4 regions of the Kocuria sabuli genome follow, and region 3 is predicted to be linked to each of the others. Evidence: riboswitches for the same ligand, from Rfam matches in the RefSeq annotation. Region 3 holds a riboswitch; each other region holds the start of a gene.
What was found. A riboswitch is a leader RNA that binds a small molecule or an ion and turns the genes downstream of it on or off. The one in region 3 is predicted to bind S-adenosylmethionine.

Region 1 (5,119 bases), on a different contig from region 3:
CCCGGGCTCGACGACGGGCGGGGTCCAGTCCGCGAGGACGTCGCCGGTGGTGGCCGCCGCGACCCGGCAGAACACCTGGTGCGCGCCACCCTCCACCGTGCGGGAGAAGTACCACCAGTCGCCGCGCCGGTTCGGCACCGACAGGTCGGTCTCCTGGGTGCGGTTCCTGATCTCCCCGAAGATCGACTCCCGCAGTCCCGCCAGGTGCGCCGTGCTGGCCTCCGCGTACTCGTTCTCCGCCGCCAGGTGGGCGAGCACCTCGGGGGACTCCTTGGCCCGCATCCACTCGTAGGGGTCGGGGAACACGTGGCCGTGGAAGGCGCGCTCCACGGGCTGGCGGCTGATCTGCGGGGGAAGGGCTGTCATGACTCCCATCCTAGGGAAGACGGGCCGGCCCCCGGCGGACGCGACGTGCCGCCCGGCGCGGAGCGCCTCGACCGGCCCGGCGACCTCGCCCCCGGGGGCGCCGCGGCCGGCGGTCGCCCCCCGGACTCGAGCAGCACCGGTGCGTGCGCTCCCGGCCCGGGGCCCGGCCCCGCCGGTGCCAGAATGTCCGCATGAGCACCCCCTCGCACCTCGCCCCGCGCCCTCCGGCCTTCGGCTCCACCCGCGCCGACCTGTGGGTGCAGGTGCTCCTGGTGCTCGGGGTCTCGCTGGGCGCCTCGGCGCTCTACGCGGTGCTCTCCCTCGCGGAGCAGCTCGCCCGCGGACCGCTCTCCGAGGCGCGGACGACCATGAACCCGCCGCTGAGCCTCCAGCCGCTGTTCGACCTGCTGCGCCAGCTCACGGGCATCGGGCTGGACCTGGTGCCGGTGCTGCTCGCGCTCTACCTGCTCGCCGGGTCCGCGGGCGCCCTGGGCATCGCGCGGCGGCGGATCGGGCTCGACGCCCGGATGCCGCTCCCGGACCTCGGGCTGGGCGCGGTGCTGTTCCTGATCATGGGTCTCGGGACGCTCGCCCTCTACACGGCCGGCCGCGCCCTGGGCCTCACCGCCGAGGTGACGACGTCGGGGCTGGCCGAGCACTGGTGGACGGTGCCGGTGCTCCTGCTCTCCGCGCTGCGCCACGCCCTCGTGGAGGAGGTGGTGGTGGTCGCGTTCCTCACCGACCGGCTCACCCGGATCGGCTGGCGCTGGCCGGTGGTGCTGGCGGTCACGGCCGTGTTCCGCGGCAGCTACCACCTCTACCAGGGGATCGGTCCCTTCCTCGGCAACGTGGTGATGGGCCTCGTGTTCGCCGAGCTCTACCGGCGCACCGGGCGGGTGATGCCCCTGGTCGTCGCGCACTTCCTGCTCGACGCCGTGGGCTTCCTGGGCACCGCCTGGCTGCTCGGCTGAGGCGCGGGCCGGGGCGCACCCGCCCCGGCCCGCGGTGCAGCCCGTGCTCCGGCTCAGATGGTGACGAGGCCGTCGGGGGTCGCGAAGGAGACGGAGAGCAGGCCGGGGGTGCCCGCGGGGTAGCGCCAGTCCACGCTCAGCTGGTCGAGCGCGGTCTCCACGGGCGCACCCAGCCACTCGGTGACCCGCTCGGGCGCACCGGCGATGCACATCCCCGCCAGACCCACGTCGGTGAGCCGCGCCTGGGAGGGGTGCATCTCCGGGCCCGAGTCGAAGTGCACCATGAACGGCAGCTGGGGGTCCGCCATCAGACCCTTGACGCCGATCTGGTGCCACTCCAGGCACCGGCCGTCCGGGAACACCCGGTGGCCGGGCACGGCCCGGCGGCCGAGACGGTCCTCGAACGGAGCGAGGTCGTCGACCTCGACGACCCAGCCCATCCAGCCGCCGCCGGCCCGGGAGCGGGCACGCACGGCCTGGCCGAACGGCGCCTTCTCCGCGGCGGGGTGCTCGAGGACCTCGACGACCTCCACGTACTGGTGGTTGGTGAGGGGCAGGATCATGTTGCGGGTACCGAAACGGGGGTGCACCCCGCCCTTGACCGGCTCGATCCCGAGCTGGTCGGCGATGCCCTCGGTGGTGGCTGCCAGGCCCTCCGGGCGGCAGGCGTAGGACACGTGGTCGACTCTCATGGGCTCATCGTGGCACCGTGTGAGTTTCGTCTCCAAATCGGTCCGCGCCGTGCCGGAGCCCGCCGCGCACAGACCGTGTCCGGGGGACTCGCCGGGCCCGGCTTGACGCCGCGTCGCCGGAATCCGGACAATGTTGCCCAGGTCATGAGCGCCAGCGTCCAAGCCCCAGCTAGCTGGCCGGCAACCCTCCACCGCGGTGGGGTGCCCTGGGTGAAGACCGGGCTCCTCGCGACCGGCGAGCGAGCAAGCGCGGGTCCTCGGTGCCCGGCCGTCGCACGGCAGCACCACCACGGTCGGACACCGGACCCCTGACACCCGCAAGGAGTCCCGGCATGTCCGAGTCCCCCGCTTCCCCCACCGACGCCCCCGCGGCCGAGCTGCCCACCCCCGAGAACCCGGGGGGCTGGTCCTTCGAGACCCAGCAGATCCACGCGGGCCAGCGCCCCGACCCGGTCACCGGCTCCCGCGCCCTGCCGATCCACCAGACCACGTCCTTCGTCTTCCCGGACGCACAGGCCGCCGCGGACCGCTTCGCGCTCGCGGAGCTCGGTCCCATCTACACCCGGATCGGCAACCCGACCACGGAGGTCGTGGAGAACCGCATCGCCGCGCTGGAGGGCGGGGTGGGCGCCCTGCTGCTCAGTGCCGGGCAGTCGGCCACGACCTTCGCGGTCCTGAACCTCGCGGGGGCGGGGGACCATGTCGTGGTCAGTCCCAGCCTGTACGGCGGGTCCTACAACCTGTTCAAGTTCACCCTCGCCAAGCTCGGCATCGAGAGCACCTTCGTGGCGGACCCGGACGACCCCGAGGCCTGGCGGCGCGCCGTGCGGCCCAACACCAAGGCCTTCTACGCCGAGACCATCCCGAACCCGCGCAACGACGTCCTCGACATCGAGACGGTCTCCGGGATCGCCCACGAGCACGAGGTGCCGCTCATCGTGGACAACACGGTGGCGACCCCGTACCTCGTCCAGCCCTTCCGGTGGGGCGCGGACATCGTGGTGCACTCGGCCACCAAGTTCCTGGGCGGGCACGGCACCGCGCTCGGCGGCGTGATCGTGGACTCCGGCGCCTTCGACTTCGGCCGGTACCCGGAGCGCTTCCCCGGCTTCAACCAGCCCGACGAGTCCTACGGCGGTCTGGTCTACGCCCAGGCGCTCGGCGCGGAGGGCGCGTTCGGGGTCAACCTGTCGTACATCCTCAAGGCCCGGGTGCAGCTGCTGCGCGATCTCGGCTCGGCGATCTCCCCCTTCAACGCGTTCCTCATCGCGCAGGGCATCGAGACGCTGTCCCTGCGCATGGAGCGCCACGTGGCCAACGCCGGGGAGGTGGCCCGCTGGCTCGAGGCCCGCGAGGACGTGCGCACGGTGAGCTGGGCGGGACTGGAGTCCTCGCCCTGGCACGACCGGGCGCGCAAGTACGCGCCCCGCGGCGCGGGCTCCGTCCTCGGGTTCGTGCTCGAGGGCGGGCGGGAGGCCGGTGCGGCCTTCGTGGACGCCCTGACGCTGCACTCGAACGTCGCGAACATCGGCGACGTCCGCTCGCTCGTGATCCACCCCGCGTCCACCACGCACAGCCAGCTCCTGCCGGAGGAGCAGCTCGCGTCGGGCGTGGAGCCCGGGTTCGTGCGCCTGTCCGTGGGCCTCGAGAACGTCAGGGACATCCTGGCGGACCTGGAGCAGGGCTTCGCCGCGGCAGCGGCCGTGCCCGGAGGGAAGGAGTGAGCGTGACGGTCGTGCGGGGCGCCGACGCCGGTCCGGGCGTGCGCGAGGACGGCGTGCCGCGGCACGCCGGGATCGGGACGCTGGAACTCGAGTCCGGCTTCCGGCTGCCGGAGGTCCGGATCGCCTACGAGACCTGGGGCGTGCTCGCCCCGGACGGCTCCAACGCGGTGCTCGTGGAGCACGCCCTCACCGGGGACACCCACGTCGCCGCCGGCCGGGCCCGCCCCGGCGCCTCCGAGGCGGAGCGGCGCGCCGCCGAGAGCGGCGGCTGGTGGGACGGCCTGGTCGGCCCCGGCGCCGCCATCGACACGGACCGGTACTTCGTGGTCTGCGCCAACATCGTGGGCGGCTGCTACGGCACCACCGGGCCGGCCACCCCCGCCCCGGCCTCGGTGGACCCCGAGCGCCGTCCCTGGGGATCCCGCTTCCCCCTGGTCACCGTGCGCGACTCCGTGCACGCCGAGGCCGCGCTGGCCGACGCCCTCGGCATCGCCTCGTGGCGCCTCGTCATCGGCGGGTCCATGGGCGGGGCGCGCGCCCTGGAGTGGGCCGTGAGCCACCCCGACCGGGTCCGGTCCTGCGCGGTGGTGGCCGCCTGCGCCCAGTCCAGCGCCGAGCAGCTGGCCTGGGGCCAGGCGCAGAACCTCGCGATCCGCCAGGACCCCGACTTCCGGGGCGGGGACTACTACGACGGTCCGTTCCCCGTGGCGGGGCTGGGCCTGGCGCGGCGGATCGCCCACATCACCTACCGCTCCGCCGACGAGCTGCACCACCGGTTCGGGCGCACCCCGCAGGCCGACGAGCGCGTGATCGACACGCACCCCGGCGGACGCGGGCGCTACCAGGTGGAGAGCTACCTCGACCACCAGGCGTCCAAGCTCGCGGGGCGCTTCGACGCGAACAGCTACCTCGCGGTCAACGAGACGCTCATGTCCCACGACGTCTGCCGCGGCCGCGGCACGCTCGAGGAGGCCCTCTCGACGACCTCGTGCGACTGGCTCGTGGCCGCGGTGGACTCCGACCGGCTCTACCTGCCGCGGGAGTCCGACGTCCTGGCCGCCGCCCTGCCGGGGGACGTCCGGCGGCACACCCTCTCGTCCCCGTCCGGGCACGACGGTTTCCTCATCGAGACGCCGCAGATCGGGAAGCTGCTGGTCGAGACGGTGCTGGCCCGGCCCTGAGGGCCCGGTCCGCCCGGTCCCGGGTGGCACACTGGTGCCATGACCGACGCCCCCGCCCCGACCGGAACCGCCGCCCCCCACGCCGTCTGGAGCAACGAGGCCGACGCCCGTCCCGGCACCCCGCTGCTCGTGCTGCTGCACGGCTACGGCTCCCACGAGCACGACCTCATGGGCCTCGTCCCGGA
Region 2 (5,119 bases), on a different contig from region 3:
CGACGTGGGCGCCGCGGCCGGCCTCGACGTGGCGGTCCACGCAGTTGTGCGCCACGTTGAGCTTCCCGCCCTCGAACCACGCGAGCTCCGGGACCGACCAGGTGGGGACGCCGTCCTCGTCCTGGCCGATCCGCCGGGGCGGGTCGAAGCGGTGCGCGGTGCGCCACGGCTCGGCCCAGTCGAGCCGGGAGGCCTGCCCCTCCCAGAACGCGACGCGGGCGGCGTCGGAGACCAGGGCCGGGTTCGGGGTGGGGGAGAGCGGGTCGCTCCAGCTGGGGCTCACGTGCTGCGGTCCTTTCCTGGCTGCACCATTGCTCGCTGCACCGCTCCTGCGTGCGCAGCTCCTGCCTGCACGGTCGCGCCCACTGTGGCAGGCGCGTGTGTCAGGCCCATTTCTTGACGGCCCACTTCTCGAACACGCCGAGCAGCGCGTCCGAGAGCTTGCCGAGCACGGCCAGCAGGACGATCGCCAGCAGCAGGCGGTCGGTGCGGCCGTTGTTCTGCGAGTCGGTCAGCAGGAAGCCCAGCCCCATGGACGCGCCCAGGAGCTCGGCGGCCACCAGGAACAGCCACGCCTGGGCCAGGGCCAGGCGCAGGCCCGAGATCACCGAGGGCATGACCGCCGGCAGCTGCACGGTGGTGAGCAGGCGCAGCCCGTGCACCCCGAAGGCCCGGGCCGCCTCGAGCAGGTTGCGGTCCACGTGCTGCAGGGCGGCGGAGACGGTGGTGTAGACGGGGAAGAACGCGCCGATGGCCACCAGCGTCACCTTGGAGTCCTCGCCCAGGCCGATCCACAGCAGCAGCAGCGGCACCCACGCCAGCGAGGGCACCGCGCGGAAGGCCCCGATCGTGGGGCCGACCAGCGCGGAGCCCCAGCGGGAGAGGCCGATGAAGGAGCCCGCCGCGAGGCCCAGCCCGGCGCCGAGCAGGAACCCGGCCAGCACCCGCTGGGTGGAGATGCCCACGTGCGTCCACAGCTCGCCCCGGGACAGCAGGTCGGCACCGGCCTCCAGGACCGTCAGCGGTGCGGGCAGCTGGACGGCGCTGAAGACCCCGGTGGTGGAGAGCACGTGCCACAGCACCAGCAGCGCGGCCGGCAGGAGCAGGCCCAGCCCGGTGCGGAGCAGCGGCCGTCGGCGGGGCGCCGCGACGGGGGCGGGCGCCCCGACCGGGTCGCCGGTGCGGACGGCGTCCCCGGCCGGGGCGAGCGGCGTCGTCACTGCCCGCCCCCGAGAGCCCCGGCCACGCGCTCCGCGTCGGCGTTCTCGGCGTGGGTGCTCTCCACGAGGCTCGCGAGGGCCTCGTCGATCTTCTCCTGGCTGCTCACGTCCCCGGACTCCACGAAGATCGGCCCGACCTTCTCCAGGACCGCGAGCTGCTCCTCGCCGGGCACGTGGTCGATGTCCAGGTTGGTCCGCTCGAGCACCTTCTCGGCCACGGAGAGCTCGATCCCGGCCGCGTCGGCGAGCAGCTGCGCCGTCTCGTCGGGGTGGGTCAGGGCCCACTCCCGGGCGTAGGCGTAGACGTCCACCACGGTCTGCGCCGCCTCGGGCCGCTCCTCGAGGAAGTTCTCGTGCGCGTTGAGGAAGCCGTAGGTGTTGAAGTCCACGTTGCGGTAGAACAGCTCGGCGCCGTTCTCCTCCGCGGCGGCCATGATCGGGTCCAGCCCGGACCAGGCGTCCACCTGGCCGTTCTCCAGGGCCGAGCGGCCGTCGGCGTGCTGGAGGTTCTGGATCGTGACGTCCGCCGGGTCCACGCCGCCCTGCTCGAGGGCCTGGAGCAGGAAGAAGTAGGGGTCGGTGCCCTTGGTGGCCGCCACGGTCCGGCCCTCGAGGTCGGCCACGGACGCCACCCCGGTGTCCGGGGTGGTCACGAGCGCGGACCACTCCGGCTGCGAGTAGAGGTCGACGACCTTGATCGGGGTGTCGTTGCTGCGGGCCAGCAGGGCGGCGGAGCCGGCGGTGGAGCCGATGTCGACGGCCTCCGCGCGCAGCGCCTCGTTCGCCTTGTTCGAACCCGCGGACTGCACCCACTCGACCGTGGTGCCCTCCTCGGCGAAGGCGGCCTCGAGCCAACCCTTCTCCTTGATGACGACGGAGAGCGGGTTGTAGGTGGCCCAGTCGACCACGACGGTGTCGTCGCCGCCGGCCTCGGCCTCGCCGGAGCCCTCACCCGCCATGCACCCGGTCAGGGTCAGGGCGAGAACGGCCGTGAGGGCGGGGATCGCGCGGGCGGAGCGCGGGGAGAGCGGCATGGTGGGGCCTTTCGTGGTGGGGCGGAGTGCGGCGCGGGGTCGTCGTCGTGCCCGGCGGGCGGGGACGGCCGGGGTCAGCGGGCCGCGGGGTGGTGGGCGTCGACGCCCAGGTGGCCGAGCAGCTGCACCCGCAGCCCGGCGAGGACCTCGGAGGCGCGGTCGCGGGGGCGCTCGCCGGGGACGGAGAGCACCGTGCTGATCGAGGCGGGGGCGGTCGGGCCGGTGCGGCCCAGGACGACCACCCGGTCCGCGAGCTGCAGCGCCTCGTCGACGTCGTGGGTCACGAGCAGGACGGTGGTCGGCTGGGCCGCGTGGACGGTGAGCAGGAGGTCCTGCATCTGCATCCGGGTCAGGGCGTCGAGCGCGCCGAACGGCTCGTCGAGGAGCAGCACCCCGGGGTTGCGGGCCAGCGCCCGGGCCAGCGACGCGCGCTGGGCCATGCCGCCCGAGATCGCCCGGGGACGGTGACCGGCGTGCGCGGTCAGCCCGACCAGGCGCAGCAGGTCGTCGATCACGGCGTCGCCCTCGGCCCGGCTCAGCCCGGAGGGCAGACCCAGGCGGACGTTCTCGCGCACGGAGCGCCACGGCAGCAGCCGGGGCTCCTGGAAGGCGACGGCGCAGCGCGGGTCGATCCCGGAGACGGGCGTGCCGTCGATGAGCACCCGGCCCGCCGAGGCGGTGTCCAGGCCGGCCGCGGCCCGCAGCAGCGTGGACTTGCCGCACCCCGAGGGCCCCAGGATCGCCACGACCTCGCCGGGCCGGGCCGTGACGTCGACGTCGTGCAGGACGTGGTGGGCCTGCCCGCCCGACGGGAACGCCTTGCCGACGTGTTCGAAGGCCACCGAGAAGGCGCGCTTGCGGGAGACCGGTGCGGTGGCGGTGGACGGTGCAGAGCCCAGCAGAGACGTGCCCATGATCAACTCCATCGGTCCTGGCATTAGCACCTCGCACGGGGAGTCGGACGGATCCGTGCCGGTTGCTGCGACGTCGACGAGCCAGGTCTCTCAGCCGCTCCGGATGGTTACCGGCCCCATTGAACGTGCTCCCCGGGGTGCCTGGCAAATCCCGCCGGGCGCCCGCGCGGAGCTGCTGCCGCTCCTCGGCCGGCGTCCCCGGCCGGCGGGAGACTGTCCGGAGGAGCGGCTCGGGTGCCAGGATGGGTCCATGAGCCGCAACGACCCCGCCGTGATCGACCGCCTGATGACGCAGCCCGGCCGGTGGGCCGTCGTGGGGCTGACCGGCAACACCGCCCGCACCGCGCACCCGGTGGCGGCGCGGATCCGCGACGACCTCGGCATGACGATCGTCCCCGTCAACCCGAAGGGCAAGGCGGTCCACGGCGAGCCCGGGTTCCGCACCCTCGCCGAGGTCCCGCAGCCCGTCGACGTGGTGGACTGCTTCGTCAACTCCCGCCGGGTCGGCGCGGTCGTGGACCAGGCCGTCGCCGCCGGCGCGAAGGCCGTGTGGCTGCAGCTGGGCGTCGTGGACCACGACGCCGCGGCCCGGGCCGCCGCCGCCGGACTCGACGTGGTCATGGACACCTGCCCGCTGATCGAGCTCCGGGCGCGGCTGCAGCGGGGCTGGACGCTGGACCCGCGGCGCACCCCGCCCCTCGCTCCGCCCGCCTGAGCCGCTCCGCTCCCGGCTCCTCCCGGGCCGGATCCTCCGGGCGCGGTCCGGTGTGACGCAGGTTGCACCGCCCGCGGTGCGAGCCGCTAAGCTGGTCCGCGACGACGATGACGAGACCCGACGCGAAGCTCTGGCTGGTCGGGCGGCAACCCTCTCCCGTAGCGGGGTGCCCCAGATGAACATCGGGCCGCGGCGCACACGCCTCGTGGCAAGTACGGCGCCCACCAGTGCGTCGGACCCGCGAGCAGGTCCCCAGGACGCACGGGCGCGGGTCGTCAGCGATCCGGGAGGACCACCCATGAGCAAGCGCATCGCCCTCAACGCCTTCGACATGAGCTGCGTCGGCCACCAGGCCCCCGGCCTGTGGAAGCACCCGCGCTCGCGGGCCGACGAGTACAACACCCTCGAGTACTGGACGGACGTCGCCCAGGTCCTGGAGCGGGGCCTGTTCGACGCGATGTTCCTCGCGGACGTCGTCGGGTACTACGACGTGTACCAGAACTCCGCGGCGCCGGTGATCAAGGACGCCACCCAGATCCCGGTCAACGACCCCTTCATGCAGATCTCCGCGATGGCGGCCGTGACGAAGCACCTGGGCTTCGGGGTGACCAGCGCGATCACCTACGAGCAGCCGTACCCGCTGGCCCGGAAGTTCGCGACCCTCGACCACCTGACGAAGGGCCGGATGGGCTTCAACGTGGTGACGTCCTACCTGAAGTCCGCCGCCGAGAACCACGGGCTGACGGAGCAGATCTCCCACGACGAGCGCTACGAGATCGCCGAGGAGTTCATGGAGGTCTGCTACAAGCTGTGGGAGGGCTCCTGGGAGGACGGCGCGGTCAAGCGCGACCGGGCCAACGGGGTCTTCGCCGATCCCTCCCTCGTGCACCCCATCCAGCACCACGGCAAGTACTTCGACGTCCCCGGCATCGGGCTGACCGAGCCGTCCCCGCAGCGCACCCCGCTGATCTTCCAGGCCGGAGCCTCCTCCCGCGGACGCGCGTTCGCCGGCCGCCACGCGGAGGCGGTGTTCGTGGGCGGCATCCGCCCGGACCTCACCCGCGTGGTGACCGACAAGCTGCGCGACGAGGCGCAGGCCCAGGGCCGGGACCGGGACGACCTCAAGATCTTCGCCATGCTGCACGTGATCGTCGACGAGACGGACGCGAAGGCCGAGCAGAAGCGCCGCGACTACGAGCGGTACGCGGACGCCGACGGCGCGCTGGGCCTCGTGGG
Region 3 (5,119 bases):
GGCAGGCGCACGGCGCCGCGGGTGCGGTTGTGCATCTTCGCGATGTGCGAGGCGACCTGCTCGAAGGCCGGGTAGGCGAAGGCGTCGAACTGCATCTCGATCACCGGGCGCATCCGGTTCATCGCCATGCCCACGGCCATGCCGGCGATCCCGGACTCGGCGAGCGGGGTGTCGAAGCAGCGGCTGCGGCCGAAGCGCTTCGTCAGCCCGTCCGTGATCCGGAAGACGCCGCCGAGGGTCCCGACGTCCTCGCCGAAGACGACGACGGCGGGATCGGCCGCCAGCGCGTCGGCCAGGGCGGTGTTGAGCGCCTGGGCGAAGGTGGCGGGCCTGACGGCCGGCGTCCCGCCGGCCGGGGCGGGGGCCTGGAGGGTGCTCACGGTGCGGTCTCCTCTCGGGCGAGCTCGGCGGCGAGGAGCTGCTCCTGCTCGGCGAGCTGCGGGGTCTGCTCGGTGTAGACGTGGCGGAACAGCTCGAACGGGTCCACCTCCACGTCGGCGTTCATGCCGTCGCGCAGGACCGCGGCGACGTCCTCGGCGGCAGCGGCGATGCGCTGCTCGGCCGCGTCGTCGAGCAGGCCCTCCCCGGCGAGGTAGACGCGCATCCGGGTCACGGGGTCCTTGGCGATCCACTCCTGGACCTCCGCGTCGTCGCGGTAGCGGGTGGCGTCGTCGGCGTTGGTGTGCGCCTGCATGCGGTAGGTGTGGGCCTCCAGGAGGAGGGGCTCGGACTCCGAGCGCGCCAGGTCCACGGCGCGGCGCAGCGTGGCGAGCAGGGCCACGAGGTCGTTGCCGTCCACCCGCTCCCCGGCCATGCCGTAGCCGACCGCCTTGTGGGCGAGGCTCGGTGCGGCCGACTGCTGGGACAGGGGCACGGAGATCGCGTAGCCGTTGTTCTGCACGAAGAACACGACCGGCAGCTTGAAGACGGCGGCGAAGTTGAGGGCCTCGTGGAAGTCGCCCTCGCTCGTGGCGCCGTCGCCGCACATGGCCAGGACCACGGTGTCCTCGCCGCGCAGCTTCGCGGCGTGGGCCACGCCCACCGCGTGCAGCAGCTGGGTGGTCAGCGGGGTCGACTGGATGCCCACGTGGTGCTCGTGCGGGTCGTAGCCGCCGTGCCACTCGCCGCGGAAGATCGCCATGACGTCCATGGGCGCCACGCCCTTGGCCATCACGGCCACGCTGTCCCGGTAGGTGGGGAACAGCCAGTCGCCCTCCCGCAGGCACAGGGCCGCGGCCACCTGGCAGGCCTCCTGGCCGTGGCTGGACGGGTAGACGGCCATCCTGCCCTGGCGCACCAGCGCGGAGTTCTGGTCGTTGACCCGGCGGCCGACCACCAGCTGCTCGTAGGCGGCCAGCAGGACGTCGTCGGCGGGCAGCGTGTACTCGTGGCCGGGCTCGGTGCCCTGCTCTTCGGTGGGCAGCAGCCGGCCGGCGGGGTCCACCATCCGGATCTCGCCGCGGGCCGGGAGCATGTACTGCTCCGGCGTGATGCCGAAGGTCTGGGAGGCCCGGAGGATCGGGTCCCCGGGCGTCTCGACGGTCTGGCTCATGGTGTCCCCTCGGTCGGTCCCCGCGCCGGGTGCAGACGCGGGGAGGCAGGAAGGTCGGTGAAATCCTGTCCGCCAAGTATGGGAACGGTGGAGGGTTCGTATCCAGGAACCCGGGAAAGTGCAGAATCCCGGGGGCAACACTGCGGTCCGCGTGGACGAAATGCTCTACTGTGGCGTGGAACACAGTGATTCGTCCGGCACGGTTCCGCCGTGCGCCCGCCCGCCCCTCCCGCCCGACCCCGAAGGAGCCCGCCGTGCTCTCGACCCCCGTGCCGCTGGACGAGACCGACCGGAAGATCCTCGCCGAGCTCTCCCGGGACGCCCGGCAGTCGGTGACCGCGATCGCCGCGACCGTGCACGTCTCCCGCGCCCACGCCTACGCCCGGATCAACCGGTTGCGCGACGAGGGGGTGATCCTGCGGTTCAGCACCGTGGTCGACCCGGTGCGCGCCGGGCTGCAGGCCTCGGCCTACGTGACGCTCAAGCTCCAGCAGAACACCTGGCGGGAGCTGTGCGCGCAGCTCCAGGCCATTCCCGCGGTGCACCACATCGCGCTGGTGGGCGGGAACTTCGACGTCATGCTGCTGGTCCGGGCCGTGGACACCGTGCACCTGCGGCAGGTGATCTTCGAGCACATCCAGCAGCTGCCCGGCGTGGTGGACACGCAGACGTTCCTGATCTTCGAGGACATCGACACGAGGACGTGACCCGCCCCCGCCGCGTTCCGGGAACGCGACGGGGCGTCACCCGGACGTCATGATCCGTCACGGACGTCATCTTCCGTCGCGGAACGACGCCGACTATCTCTGCACATAGTGTTGTTCCAGCTTCATGAGACGTGACCGCCAAGCTCCGACTGGGTCGCGCACCAACCCCATGCTCATTGGGTGGTTCGGATGAGGAAGCGGCCTGCATTCTCCGCGGGCGCCCACCGGGCGCCGCGGGCCGTCCGGTGCGGGTAAGAGCAAGCGCACAGGAGCCGTGCCATGTCCCTCCCCGTGACCGACCACGACCTCTCGACCCGGCAGATCCACGCCGGCGCCGACCACGACCCGGGTCAGCGCACCCTGACGGTGCCGATCTACCAGAGCGCCGCCTTCGAGTTCCCGGACTACGAGGCCGCCAAGCAGATGTTCGCCCAGACCCGGGCGGGCTTCACCTACACCCGCACCGGCAACCCCACGGTCGCCGTGCTCGAGCAGCGGATCAGCGACCTCGAGGGCGGCGCGGGCGCCGTGGCCACCGGCTCCGGCCAGTCCGCCGTGGCCGTGGCGCTGCTCGCCCTGCTCGGCCAGGGGGACGGCAAGCACCTCGTCGCCTCCGAGAAGCTCTACGGCGGGACCGTGGACCTGCTCACCGACTCCCTCGCCGACCACGGCGTCGAGGTCGACTTCGTGGACCCCACCGTCCCCGGCGCGTGGGCCGCGGCCGTGCGTCCCGACACCCGGGCCTTCCTGCTGGAGTCCATCGGCAACCCGCTGGCCACGCTGCCGGACCTGCCCGGGATCGCCGACGTCGCCCGGGCCGCCCGGGTGCCCGTCGTCGTCGACAACACCCTCGCCTCCCCGGTCCTGTACCGGCCGCTGGAGAAGGGCGCGGACATCGTGGTGCACTCGGCCACCAAGTTCCTCGGCGGCCACGGCAACGCGCTGGCCGGGGCGGTCGTGGACGGCGGGACGTTCGACTGGTCCGCGCAGCCGGAGAAGTGGCCGCAGTTCACCCGGGCCCGCGCCCGCTGGGGCGGGCGGAGCCTCGTCGACAAGTGCGCCGGCGCCAGCCCGTACCTGCACCTGGTCCGGGCCAAGTACGTGCACGACTTCGGCACCACGCTCTCCCCGTTCAACGCCAGCCAGATCCTGCAGGGCACCGAGACCCTCGACCTGCGGGTGGCCCGCCACACGGCCTCCGCGCTGACGGTGGCCGAGTTCCTCGCCGGGCACCCCGCCGTCGCCCGCGTCCACCACCCCGGGGTGCCCGGGGACCCCGGGGCCGGGATCGCGGCCCGGGACTTCCCCCGCGGGACCGGCTCCGTGTTCTCCTTCGACCTCGCCGCCCCCGACGACGCCGTGGGGCCCTTCATCGACGGGCTGCGCCTGTTCAAGCTGGTCGCCAACATCGGGGACACCCGCAGCCTCGTGGCGCACCCGGCGGCGATGACCCACTGCCGGCTCACGCCCGAGCAGCGCCGGGCCGGCGGGATCGCCGAGACCACCATCCGGCTCTCGATCGGCCTCGAGGCCCCGCAGGACCTCCTGGCCGACCTCGGCCAGGCCCTCGACCGCGTTCAGACCCTCGGGAAGTGAGCCCCACCATGAGCCAGACCATCAGCACCCGCCGGCGCGGGTTCACCACCACCGCCGTCCACGCCGGCCAGCAGCCCGACCCCCTGACCGGGGCCGTCATCCCGCCGATCTACCAGACCTCCACCTTCGCCCAGGACGGGATCAACGTCCTGCGGGCCGGCCACGAGTACAGCCGCGGCTCGAACCCCACCCGCAACGGCTTCGAGGAGCAGCTCGCGGCCCTCGAGCACGGCGAGCGCGCCTTCGCCTTCGCCTCCGGGATCGCCGCCGAGGACGCGCTGCTGCGGGCCGTGCTGCGCCCGGGGGAGCACGTCGTGCTCGGCGCCGACGGCTACGGCGGCACCAACCGGCTGATCACCCAGGTCCTCGCCCCGTGGCAGATCGGCCACACCCCCGTGCAGATCACCGATCTCGACGCCGTCCGCGCCGCCGTGCGGCCCGGGAACACCAAGGTCCTGTGGCTGGAGACGCCCTCCAACCCGCTGCTCGGCATCGCCGACGTCGCGGCCTGGGCGGAGCTGGCCCGGGACGCCGGTGCCCTGCTCGTCGTCGACAACACCTTCGCGTCCCCGTACCTGCAGAACCCGCTGCTGCTCGGCGCGCACGCCGTGGTGCACTCGACCACCAAGTACATCGGCGGGCACTCCGACGTCCTCGGCGGGGCCGTGGTCGTCGGTCCGGCCGCGTGGCGCGACGCCCCGCTCGCGGAGGCGGTCGGGTTCCAGCAGTTCGCCGCCGGGGCGGTGGCCGGACCCCAGGACAGCTACCTGGCCGCCCGCGGGCTCAAGACCCTGAGCCTGCGCATGGAACGGCACCAGGAGAACGCCGGGCGGATCGCCGAGTGGCTGCTGGAGCGCCCGGAGGTGTCCGGGGTGCTCTACCCCGGGCTGCCCGGGCACCCCGGCCACGCGCTCGCCGCGGCGCAGATGCGAGGGTTCGGCGGCATGGTCTCGTTCCGCCTCGCCGGCGGGGAGGCCGCGGCCCGCGCGGTGGCCGAGGGCACGCGTCTGTACTCGCTGTCCGTGAGCCTGGGCGGGGTCGAGTCCCTGGTCTGCTACCCCTCCGAGATGACGCACGCGTCGGTCAGGGGCACCGCGCTCGCCGTGCCCGTGGACCTGGTCCGGCTCTCCGTGGGGATCGAGGACCTCGAGGACCAGCTGGAGGACCTCGAGCGGGCGCTCGCCGCCACGGGCTCGTAGTCCGCGGGCCGGAGCACTAGCGTGGGCCGCATGAGCACCGGCACCCCGCAGGACGACGCACGGCA
Region 4 (5,119 bases), on a different contig from region 3:
AAGTCCCTCGCGGGACGGATAAGGAGCCATCATGGGAATCATCAGCTGGATCGTCCTCGGCCTCATCGCCGGCGCCCTCGCCAAGCTCATCATGCCGGGCAACCAGGGCGGCGGCATCATCGTCACCATGGTCCTCGGCATCGTCGGAGCCCTCCTCGGAGGCTTCCTGGGCTCGCTGATCGGGATCGGCAGCCTCGACTCCGTGTTCGACATCGGCACGATCATCACCGCCGTCGTGGGAGCGCTCATCGTGCTCTTCATCTGGGGCGCGGTCACCGGCCGCAAGGGCCGCACCACGCGCTGATCCGACCCCGTCGGTCGCCGAGGCCCCGTCCACCGTTCATGGTGGGCGGGGCCTCGGCGCATCCCGGGCCCGGGGCGCACCGCACCCCCGCCGGCCCGTCGGTGCGCGGCACCGGGGGTGCCCGCTGGGGGATACTGGGGCCATGACGTCCCCCTCCTCCGTGCTCCGCAACCGCCCGACGCCCGAGCTGCGCGCACTGGCCGCCGCCGGTCCCCGCAGGATCAGCGTCCTCGGCTCGACGGGCTCGATCGGCACCCAGGCGCTCGACGTCGTGCGGGCCGCGAACGCCCTCGACGGCGCGACGCCGTTCGACGTGGTGGCCCTCGCCGCCGGCCGTGGCCACCTGCCGCTGCTGGCGGAGCAGGCCGTGGCGACCCGCGCCGCCCTGGTGGCGACGAGCGGCACCGGGGACGACGTCCGGGAGCTGGTCCGGCTGATCGCCGAGTGCGCCTCGTCCGCCGGCGCCGCCGACTACCGCCCCGAGCTCCTCCACGGCCCCGACGCCGCCGCGGTGGTCGCGGGGCACCCGGAGGCGGACCTCGTGCTCAACGGCATCACCGGTTCGATCGGTCTCGCCCCCACGCTGGCCGCCCTGCGGGCCGGGCACCGGCTCGCGCTGGCGAACAAGGAGTCGCTGATTGCCGGTGGCCCGCTGGTCAAGGAGGCGGCCGCGGGGCGCCCGGACGCCCTGATCCCGGTGGACTCCGAGCACTCGGCCCTGGCACAGGCACTGCGCGGCGGCAGCACCGCCGAGGTGGACCGGCTCGTGCTGACCGCCTCGGGCGGCCCGTTCCGCGGCCGTACCCGGGCGGAGCTGGAGGCGGTCACCCCGCGGGAGGCGCTGCGGCACCCCACCTGGGACATGGGCGTCATGGTCACGACCAACTCGGCGACGATGGTGAACAAGGCCCTGGAGGTGCTCGAGGCCCACCTGCTCTTCGACGTCCCGCTGGAGCGCATCGACGTGGTGGTCCACCCCCAGTCGGTCGTGCACTCCATGGTCCAGTTCGTGGACGGCTCGACCCTCGCCCAGGCCTCGCCGCCGGACATGCGCCTGCCCATCGCACTCGGCCTGGCCTGGCCGCACCGCGTACCCGGTGCGGCGCCCGCGTGCGACTGGACCCGCGCGGCCGAGTGGACCTTCGAGCCGCTGGACAGCGAGGCGTTCCCGGCCGTGGACCTCATCAAGGCCGCGGGGGAGCGCGGAGGCACCCACCCGGCGGTGTTCAACGCCGCCAACGAGGAGGCGGTGCACGCCTTCCACGACGGCCGGATCCGGTTCCCCGTGATCGTGGACACGGTCGAGAAGGTGCTGGGCGAGCACGAGGACCGCGGCCACCTGGACCTCGACGCCGTCCTGGAGGCCGAGCGCTGGGCCCGGCGCCGCGCCCAGGAGCTCCTCGGCCGCTGACGGGGCCGGTCCGGGCCCCCGCCGCACGTGCTAGTCTGTCGGGCGGATGACGAGTCCCAGCGCGAAGCCCTGGCTTGCTGGGCGGCAACCCTCTCCCGTAGTGGGGTGCCCCAGGTGAACCATCCGGCACCGGCCATCGACGGCCGGCGGCAAGTACGGTTCGACCGTGGACGCGCCCTCCGGCGCGCCCTCGACCGTGGCCGCCGGACCCGTCGGGTCCGGCGGAGACCTCCGACATCCTGGATCCACGGAAAGGCATGACATGCGATCGCAGCGCCTCACCCACCTCGCCCTCGCCACCACCCTCGGCCTCACCCTCACCGCCTGCGGCGGTTCCGACCAGGCGGCCGCGCCCTACGACGACGGCGTCATCAAGATCGGCACCGACGGCCGGACCCAGGTGCACGAGGCCTTCCTGGAGGAGGCGGAGAAGGCCGGCGTCGAGGTCGAGCTCGTGGAGTTCACCGACTACAACCAGCCCAACGCCGCGCTCACCAGCGGCGACCTGGACATGAACTGGTTCCAGCACGGGGCGTTCCTGGCCGACTACCGGAACAACTCGGGCGAGGACATCGTCCCGATCGGGTCCACCTCCATCTACCCGCTGGGCCTCTACTCGGAGCGCTACGAGTCCCTGGACCAGATCCAGGAGGGCGACGAGATCGCGGTGCCCAACGACGCGATCAACCTCGCCCGCGCGCTCCTGCTGCTGCAGTCCGCCGGGCTCGTCGAGTTCACCTCCGACACCACGGCCCCGTCCGAGCTGGACATCGACACCGAGGCCTCCAAGGTCCGGGTCACGCCCGTCTCGGCCGAGCAGACCGTGCTGTCGATGAGCTCGACCGCCGGCGCCGTGGTCAACAACACGTTCCTCACCCGGGCCGACATCGACCCGAACTCGGCCCTGTACTCCGACGGCGAGGACAACGAGAACGCCCTGCCCTACGTCAACTTCTTCGCCGCCACCGGAGGCAACAAGGACGACGAGACCCTCCACCAGGTCGCCGACCTCTTCCACACGGACGCGGTGCTGGCGGCCGAGCAGGCGGAGACGAAGGACACCGCCGTGTCCATGGACGTCGCGCAGGACGAGCTGATCGAGGTCGTCGACCGGTACGCCGAGGACCTCGAGAAGTGACGGCTCCGGCCGACCCGGACCGGATCCGCCACCCCGACGGCGACGTCATCGTCCGCTTCGAGGACGTCACCAAGACCTTCGTCACGGGCCCGGCGAAGGCCCGGCGCGAAGTGGTCGCGGTGGACGGCGTCTCGCTCGAGATCCGGCGGGGGGAGATCTTCGGCGTGATCGGCTACTCCGGTGCCGGGAAGTCGACGCTCGTGCGCCTGATCAACGGACTCGAGCCGATCACCTCGGGTTCCCTCACGGTCAACGGTTTCGAGGTCGCGGGCCGGAAGGAGACCGAGCTCGCACCCGTCCGGCAGGAGATCGGGATGATCTTCCAGCAGTTCAACCTGTTCACGTCCCGCACCGTGGCCGGCAACGTCGAGTACCCGCTCAAGCGGGCCGGCTGGCCCAAGGACAAGCGCCGCGCGCGGGTCGCGGAGCTGCTGGAGTTCGTGGGCCTGTCCGAGCGGGCGGGCAACTACCCCGAGCAGCTCTCGGGCGGTCAGAAGCAGCGCGTGGGCATCGCCCGGGCGCTCGCCACCAGCCCGAAGCTGCTCCTCGCCGACGAGTCCACCAGCGCGCTCGACCCCGACACCACCCAGGAGGTGCTGCAGGTGCTCCAGCGGGTCAACCGCGAGCTCGGCATCACCATCGTGCTCATCACGCACGAGATGGACGTCGTGCGCGCCATCGCCGACCACGTCGCCGTGATGCAGGACGGCAAGGTCGTGGAGCACGGCTCCACCGTCGACATCTTCGCCCGGCCCCGGACCGGGACCGCGCGACGCTTCGTCTCCTCCGTGCTGCACTCGGTGCCGGACGAGCGCGAGGTCGAGCGGCTGCGCCGGGCCCACCGCGGGCGGCTGGTGATCGTGGACGTCGGCGACGGCGTGGACATCGGCGGGGTGCTCTCCGACGGCGCCGCCCGCGGCGTGCGCTTCACCATCGCCTACGGCGGGATCAGCGTGCTCCAGGAGGAGTCCTTCGGGTCCCTGACCTTCGAGCTGACCGGCGAGGACACGGCCGTGCAGGACGTGGTCGACGACCTCTCCCGGATCACGACCCTGCGGGAGGTGGCGGCATGAACGACTGGACCGTCCTGGGTCCCGAGCTGCTCTCCGCGCTCGGGGAGACCCTCTACATGGTGGCCGTCACCCTCCTGCTCGCCGGACTGCTCGGGCTGCTCGTCGGCGTGGGCCTCTACGTGACGCGCCGGGGCAACATCCTGGAGAACCGCGCGGTGCACGAGGCGATCAACCTGGTCGTGAACTTCGTGCGGCCGATCCCGTTCATCATCCTGCTCGCCGCGCTCGGCCCGGTCACCGAGGACGTCGTCGGGACCCGCCTGGGCCCCAACGCCGCGATCTTCGCCATGACCATCGGCGCGATGTTCGCGGTGGCGCGCATCGTCGAGCAGAACCTGATGTCGGTGGACCCCGGCGTCGTGGAGGCGGCCCGGTCCATGGGCGTCTCCCGGGGGAGGATCATCACCACGGTCATCCTGCCCGAGGCCCTCGGCCCGCTGGTGCTCGGCTACACGTTCCTCGTCATCGGCATCACGGACATGTCCGCGATGGCCGGGGCCATCGGTGCCGGCGGCCTGGGCGACTTCGCCCTGCGGCTGGGCTACCAGCGGTTCAACGACGAGGTCACGTGGGCCGCGGTCGCCGTGATCGTCGTCCTCGTCCAGCTGGTCCAGCTGGTGGGCAACCGGATGGCGCGGCGCATCCTGCGCCGCTGACGCCCCGGGGCGCCTGCGCCGGCCGGTCCCTCCCCGCGGAGGCGACCGGCCGTCGTCGTCCGCGGGGCCGCCCCGTCGGCACCGCCCAGGAACGTGGTGCACACTGGTGCTCGCCGTGCGTGCACGGCCCCTGCCGTCCCCGGCGCCCGCCGGGGGCGCCCGACGATCCCCGGAGGCTCCCGGATGGGCGTGGTCCTGTTCCTCGTGGGCGTGCTGCTCGCCGCCCTGGCCATCGTCGCGTCCATCGCCCTCCACGAGATCGGCCACCTGGTCCCGGCCAAGCTCTTCGGCGTGCGGGTCACCCAGTACATGGTCGGCTTCGGCCGCACCGTGTTCTCCCGCCGGCGCGGGGAGACCGAGTACGGGCTCAAGGCCGTACCGCTCGGCGGCTACATCTCCATGGTCGGGATGTACCCGCCCGCGCGCGCGGGCGTCACCGCCCGGGCCTCGAGCACCGGCGTGTTCCAGCAGCTCGCCGCCGAGGCCCGCGGCGCCTCCGCCGGCCAGCTCGCGCCCGGGGACGAGGACCGCGTCTTC

Region 1: it holds a riboswitch for S-adenosylmethionine, as region 3 does, so the genes downstream of both, RE027_RS02825 (bifunctional o-acetylhomoserine/o-acetylserine sulfhydrylase) here and RE027_RS16405 (O-acetylhomoserine aminocarboxypropyltransferase/cysteine synthase family protein) in region 3, are expected to answer to the same signal.
Region 2: it holds a riboswitch for S-adenosylmethionine, as region 3 does, so the genes downstream of both, RE027_RS15565 (ABC transporter ATP-binding protein) here and RE027_RS16405 (O-acetylhomoserine aminocarboxypropyltransferase/cysteine synthase family protein) in region 3, are expected to answer to the same signal.
Region 4: it holds a riboswitch for S-adenosylmethionine, as region 3 does, so the genes downstream of both, RE027_RS02630 (MetQ/NlpA family ABC transporter substrate-binding protein) here and RE027_RS16405 (O-acetylhomoserine aminocarboxypropyltransferase/cysteine synthase family protein) in region 3, are expected to answer to the same signal.

What each region holds. Positions count from the first base shown of each region.
Region 1 is NZ_JAVHZE010000002.1:117,995-123,113, reverse strand. Features, by position in the region: gene RE027_RS02840 (S9 family peptidase) at 1-366, opposite strand, end outside; gene RE027_RS02835 (CPBP family intramembrane glutamic endopeptidase) at 558-1,337, shown strand; gene RE027_RS02830 (VOC family protein) at 1,391-2,029, opposite strand; SAM riboswitch class IV at 2,170-2,285, shown strand; gene RE027_RS02825 (bifunctional o-acetylhomoserine/o-acetylserine sulfhydrylase) at 2,362-3,753, shown strand; gene metX (homoserine O-acetyltransferase MetX) at 3,750-4,934, shown strand; gene RE027_RS02815 (alpha/beta hydrolase) at 4,974-5,119, shown strand, end outside.
Region 2 is NZ_JAVHZE010000020.1:53,138-58,256, reverse strand. Features, by position in the region: gene RE027_RS15580 (AMP-binding protein) at 1-283, opposite strand, end outside; gene RE027_RS15575 (ABC transporter permease) at 384-1,220, opposite strand; gene RE027_RS15570 (aliphatic sulfonate ABC transporter substrate-binding protein) at 1,217-2,254, opposite strand; gene RE027_RS15565 (ABC transporter ATP-binding protein) at 2,329-3,168, opposite strand; SAM riboswitch class I at 3,174-3,278, opposite strand; gene RE027_RS15560 (CoA-binding protein) at 3,419-3,883, shown strand; SAM riboswitch class IV at 3,990-4,104, shown strand; gene RE027_RS15555 (LLM class flavin-dependent oxidoreductase) at 4,182-5,119, shown strand, end outside.
Region 3 is NZ_JAVHZE010000024.1:20,185-25,303, forward strand. Features, by position in the region: gene RE027_RS16390 (alpha-ketoacid dehydrogenase subunit beta) at 1-380, opposite strand, end outside; gene RE027_RS16395 (thiamine pyrophosphate-dependent enzyme) at 377-1,552, opposite strand; gene RE027_RS16400 (Lrp/AsnC family transcriptional regulator) at 1,807-2,259, shown strand; SAM riboswitch class IV at 2,380-2,489, shown strand; gene RE027_RS16405 (O-acetylhomoserine aminocarboxypropyltransferase/cysteine synthase family protein) at 2,539-3,855, shown strand; gene RE027_RS16410 (cystathionine gamma-synthase) at 3,864-5,054, shown strand; gene RE027_RS16415 (sulfurtransferase) at 5,085-5,119, shown strand, end outside.
Region 4 is NZ_JAVHZE010000002.1:78,717-83,835, reverse strand. Features, by position in the region: gene RE027_RS02640 (GlsB/YeaQ/YmgE family stress response membrane protein) at 32-304, shown strand; gene dxr (1-deoxy-D-xylulose-5-phosphate reductoisomerase) at 447-1,715, shown strand; SAM riboswitch class IV at 1,761-1,877, shown strand; gene RE027_RS02630 (MetQ/NlpA family ABC transporter substrate-binding protein) at 1,978-2,853, shown strand; gene RE027_RS02625 (methionine ABC transporter ATP-binding protein) at 2,850-3,926, shown strand; gene RE027_RS02620 (methionine ABC transporter permease) at 3,923-4,582, shown strand; gene RE027_RS02615 (M50 family metallopeptidase) at 4,766-5,119, shown strand, end outside.